One region of the Aureimonas sp. AU20 genome, then DNA from elsewhere that is predicted to be linked to it. Evidence: predicted binding sites of a transcription regulator. Region 1 holds the regulator's gene; the other holds the start of a gene.
The links. Region 1 encodes PhoB, which activates phosphate uptake and scavenging genes when phosphate is short. Its sites were predicted from a motif close to TGTCATNNANCTGTCAT; they were not measured.

Region 1 (2,455 bases):
CCGTGCCGGTCGCCGCCGCGCCCGTGCCGGAGCCGGTGGCCGCGCCGTCGATCGCGGCGGTGGAGCCGCCCGCCCCGCGCCGCGAGTTCGCGCCTGCGCCCGTCGCGGCTCCGGTGGCAACGCCCACCTCGGCCCCCATGCCGACGCCGAGCGCCGCGCCGCGCATCCTGACGCCCTCCATGCCCACTTCCGCCCCGCCGCGCGCGCCCATGCCGCTCCGCCAGCCGATGATCCATTCGGTGGGCGCCACGGCCCTTAAGATGGACCCGGACGCCGGCGCCTTCGAGGAGGCCCAGCCGTTCGGTCATTCCGAAGGCGGCGAGGTCGTGCCCATGTCGCGCAACCTGACGCTGGTGCAGCTTTCCGACCGCACCTGCAAATGGCCGCTGGGCGACCCGCTGAGCCCGGACTTCCGCTTCTGCGGAAACCATTCCCAGGACTCCTCGCCCTATTGCAAGCACCACGCGCGCATCGCCTTCCAGCCGATGTCGGAGCGCCGCCGCGTTCGCTAAGGGCGTTCCCCGGCAAGGCGGAAACGCTTTTCCGAGACATGAGACGAAATCGTGGACCTTGCAGCGTTCCGGCAAGCCGGAATGCTTCAGGCGCTTTCCATCCATCGCGGTTTAGAGCCCGGCCTTCGCGCCGGGCTTTTCTTTGCGCCGGCCGCTCCCCCGGCCTTCCTGCCAGAAAGCGTCTCCCGCTCGCGCCTGTCCTGCGTTATGAGGCAGGCCATGCGAGCGGAAGACGCTTTCTGATCTGGGCGCCGGTCCGGCCGGCGCGCGAGGCCCCTTTCGAAAAGGCTATGACATGACCGATACCCCCGCCCTTCCCGACCGTCTGGCGATCGACCCGGACAGCCCGTTCCATGACGAGGCGCTGCTGGCGCGCGGCATCGGCATCCGCTTCAACGGTAACGAGAAGACCAATGTCGAGGAATATTGCGTCAGCGAAGGCTGGGTGCGCGTGGCCGCCGGCAAGGCCAAGGACCGCCAGGGCAAGCCGCTCTTGATGAAGCTGAAGGGCACGGTCGAGCCCTATCTGAAGGACGAGAGCGCCGAGGGCTGATCGCCCTCGTCCGCCAAACGAAAACGCCGCGAGCAGCCGTTTGGCTCTCGCGGCGTTTTCGTTTTGGAAGGACGGCTGAGCCTCAGCTCGCCTCGGCCCGTTGCTGCACGGGCCGCGCGGCGGCGGTGAAGTTCTCGTCCAGCGAATAGCCCGCCCCGCGCACGGTGCGGATCGGGTCGCGCTGGCGGCCCCGGTTGATGGCCTTGCGCAGACGCCCGACATGGACGTCCACGGTGCGCTCGTCGACATAGATGTCGCGACCCCAGACGCCGTCCAACAGTTGCTCGCGCGAGAAGACGCGGCCGGGCGACTGCATGAGGAACTCCAGGAGGCGGAACTCGGTGGGTCCGAGCTTGACCTCGCGGCCGGCGCGGCGCACGCGATGCGTCTCGCGGTCGAGGTCGAGATCGCCCGCCACGAGCTGGCTGGAGATGCGCTCGGGCTTCACCCGACGCAGCATGGCGCGCACGCGGGCCATGAGCTCGGGAGTCGAGAAGGGCTTCACGACATAGTCGTCCGCCCCGACCGAAAGGCCGCGCACCCGCTCGCTTTCCTCGCCGCGCGCCGTCAGCATGATGATCGGCAGGCGTTCGGTCTCGGGCCGCGTGCGCAGGCGCCGGCAAAGCTCGACGCCGGACAGGCCGGGCAGCATCCAGTCCAGCAGAAGAAGGTCGGGCACGCCCTCTTTCAGCCGCAGGTCGGCCTCGTCGCCACGCGCGATCACGTCGACGTCGTAACCCTCGGCCTCAAGATTGTAGCGAAGGAGGACGCCCAGCGCCTCCTCGTCCTCGACGACGGTGATCCGGGCGCCCATGCGACTTACCCGTTCAGGCCGGAAGAGGGCGAGGCGATCGAGGGCGTCGAGTCGCTCTTGGGCCGCTCGACCTCCATCTGTTTGCCGGTCTTGATGTAGTAGACCGTCTCGGCGATGTTGGTCGCGTGGTCGCCGATGCGCTCGATGTTCTTGGCCGAGAAGAGAAGATGCGTGCAGGCCGTGATGTTGCGCGGATCTTCCATCATGTAGGTCAGGAGTTCGCGGAAGAGCGAGGTGTAGAGCGCGTCGATCTCGGCGTCCTGGGCGCGGATTTCCAGTGCCCGCACGTCGTCGCGCGTGGCATAGACGTCGAGCACGTTCTTCAGCTGGCCCAGCGCCAGTTCCGACATGTGCTCGATGCCGCGCACCAGCTGCACCGGCTGCTTGTGGTCGGTCACCGCGATCACGCGCTTGGCGATGTTCTTGCCGAGATCGCCGATGCGCTCGAGATCGTTGGAGATGCGGATGGCGCCGACGATCTCGCGCAGGTCGTGCGCCATCGGCTGGCGCTTGCCGATCGTGAGGACCGCGCGTTCGTCCACTTCGCGCTGCAGCGTGTCGAGAAGGATGTCGTCG
Region 2 (2,455 bases), 1.6 Mb from region 1:
GCCGCCATCGCGATTCCCGTTCTGGCGCTGCTTCTGTGGTTCGTGCCCATCCTGACGGCGTTCTGGCTCGTCTGCGGCGCGATCGACGTATCGCGCAACAAGGGCAAGAACCGCCTCCTCGTCAGTCGCTACTTCATGGGCAACGGCATTCTCACCTGGCTGCTCTCGCCCTTCAACCTGTTCGTGGATCTTCTCAGTCGCCGCAACCCGGGCGTCTACACCTTGGACGACTTCCCGCCGGAATGGCGCGCCGAGATCGAGACCGTGCTGGACACGTTCCGCAGCCGGCGTGACGAGATCACGAGCGAGATCGACGCCAAGTTCCATGACGGGCGGCGGGGCATGTATGTCTATCGCTGGTACGGTAAGCCGAATATCGACACGGTGCCGGAGTTCAACCGCGAGTTCAAATACGTCAAGACGATCGCGGTTTCGGTCTTCTCCGGCAAGGAATCCACCACCTGGCATTACGGCCCGCTGCGCCTGACGTTGCGCGTGCTGCTCAACCTCAAGCCGGCCGACAGCGACCGCGTCTTCATCGAGTGCAACGGCGCGCGCCATCTCTGGCGCGACAACCCGCTCTACATTTTCGACGACACGCTGTTTCATCGCTCGGTGAACGAGGTGGACGCGCGGCGCTACAATGTCTTCATGGACGTGATCCGGCCGACCCCGGTGCCGGGTTTCCTCGGTGCGCTCCTTTCGGGCGTGTCGATGATCGCCGACCAGATGAAGTCGCTGTTCTACAAGAACTGGCGCATGATCGGGAACCGGCCCGCCGCCCCCGCGCAGACCACCAAGGGCTGATTGCCCGAACCCTTCTTGCGAGCGGACCCGCGCGCCTAGCGGCGCGCCGGGTCCGTCTCGTTTTCGGGCGCGCGTCGCCCCGCCGGGCGTCCCGCCCTTCTCCCCTTTTCCTTTTTCTCATCGGCCCTGTCGGGCGCTTGGCGGCTGAAATGGCGGACTGTCTTGGTCCTGTCATGAAACGCACCGACAGTCCGCGCCACGACGAACCGGGTGCCTCATGGACTATTTCAGACGCTTTACCTTCCTCTTCGCCACGCCTTCCTTCGACGCCGACGACCTGGAAGGCGCCCGGTACAACCAGATCGTCGACGAGATCGAAAAGTCCGGTTTCGAGGTCGTGCGCGCCCGCACGCTGGAGGACGCCGCCATCTCCGTGCAGACGGACGCGGCCATCGGCTGCATGATGGTGGACTGGGGCAAGAAGGGGCTGGAGGGCAAGACCGCCGCGCTCATCAACCTGATGCGCCGGCGCGGGCTCGACTTCCCGATCATCCTTCTCATCCGCCGCAAGCGCTTCGAGGACGTGCCGGTCGAGGTGCTCGACTTCATCGACGGTTATGTCTTCCTGTCGGAGGAAACGCCGGCCTTCATCGCCAAGAATCTCATCAGCCGCCTCAAGCAATATGCCGAGACGCTGAAGACACCCTTCTTCGGCGCGCTGGTGGACTATGCCGAGGAGGGCAACCAGCTCTGGACCTGCCCGGGTCACAATGGCGGCGTCTTCTACAGCCGCTCGCCGATCGGCCGGGTGTTCATGGAGCATCTGGGCGAGGCGGTATTCCGCGACGATCTCGACAATTCGGTGCTGGATCTCGGCGATCTCCTGACCCACGAAGGGCCGGCGCTCGCCGCGCAAAAGGAAGCGGCGAAGATCTTCGGCGCCGAGAAGACCTATTTCGTCCTCAACGGCACCTCCACCTCCAACAAGGTGGCGCTGGCCGCCCTAGTGACGGACGGCGACCTCGTCCTGTTCGACCGCAACAACCACAAGGCCGCCCATCACGGCGCATTGTTGATCTCGGGCGGCATCCCGGTCTATGTGCCGACGGCCCGCAATTCCTACGGGCTGATCGGCCCGATGGACTTCGCCTCGCTGGACGAGGCGGCGCTGCGCGAGCGCATCCGCACCCATCCGTTGGTGAAGGACCCCGAGGCCTGGAAGAAGCCCCGCCCCTTCCGCGTCGCCGTGGTGGAGCAGTGCACCTATGACGGCACGATCCACAATGCCGAGATGATCCTGAAGCGGATCGGGCATCTGTGCGAATACATCCTCTTCGACGAGGCCTGGGCGGGCTTCATGAAGTTCCACCCGCTCTATGCGGGTCGCTTCGCCATGGGCCTGGCCGATCTCGGTCCCGATGCGCCGGGCATCATCGCCACGCAGTCCACCCACAAGCAGCTGGCGAGCTTCTCCCAGGCGTCGCAGATCCACATCAAGGACCGGCACATCAAGGGCCAGAAGCGGCGCGTGGAGCATCGTCGCTTCAACGAGAGCTTCATGCAGCACGCCTCCACCTCGCCCTTCTATCCGCTCTTCGCCTCGCTCGACGTCGGCGCGCAGATGATGAAGGGCCGCTCGGGCGAAGTGCTCTGGGACGACACGATCCGCCTCGGCATCGAGCTGCGCAAGAAGATCCGCGCCGTTCGC

Region 2: M673_RS05610 (Orn/Lys/Arg decarboxylase N-terminal domain-containing protein) is a predicted target of PhoB. The motif match lies at 966-982, and genes of this name have one in related genera.

Annotation. Positions count from the first base shown of each region.
Region 1 is NZ_CP006367.1:3,411,757-3,414,211, forward strand. It holds gene M673_RS25160 (GcrA family cell cycle regulator) at 1-512, shown strand, start outside; gene M673_RS15555 (DUF3297 family protein) at 808-1,065, shown strand; gene phoB (phosphate regulon transcriptional regulator PhoB) at 1,148-1,879, opposite strand; gene phoU (phosphate signaling complex protein PhoU) at 1,885-2,455, opposite strand, start outside.
Region 2 is NZ_CP006367.1:1,247,080-1,249,534, reverse strand. It holds gene M673_RS05615 (aspartyl/asparaginyl beta-hydroxylase domain-containing protein) at 1-807, shown strand, start outside; gene M673_RS05610 (Orn/Lys/Arg decarboxylase N-terminal domain-containing protein) at 1,025-2,455, shown strand, end outside.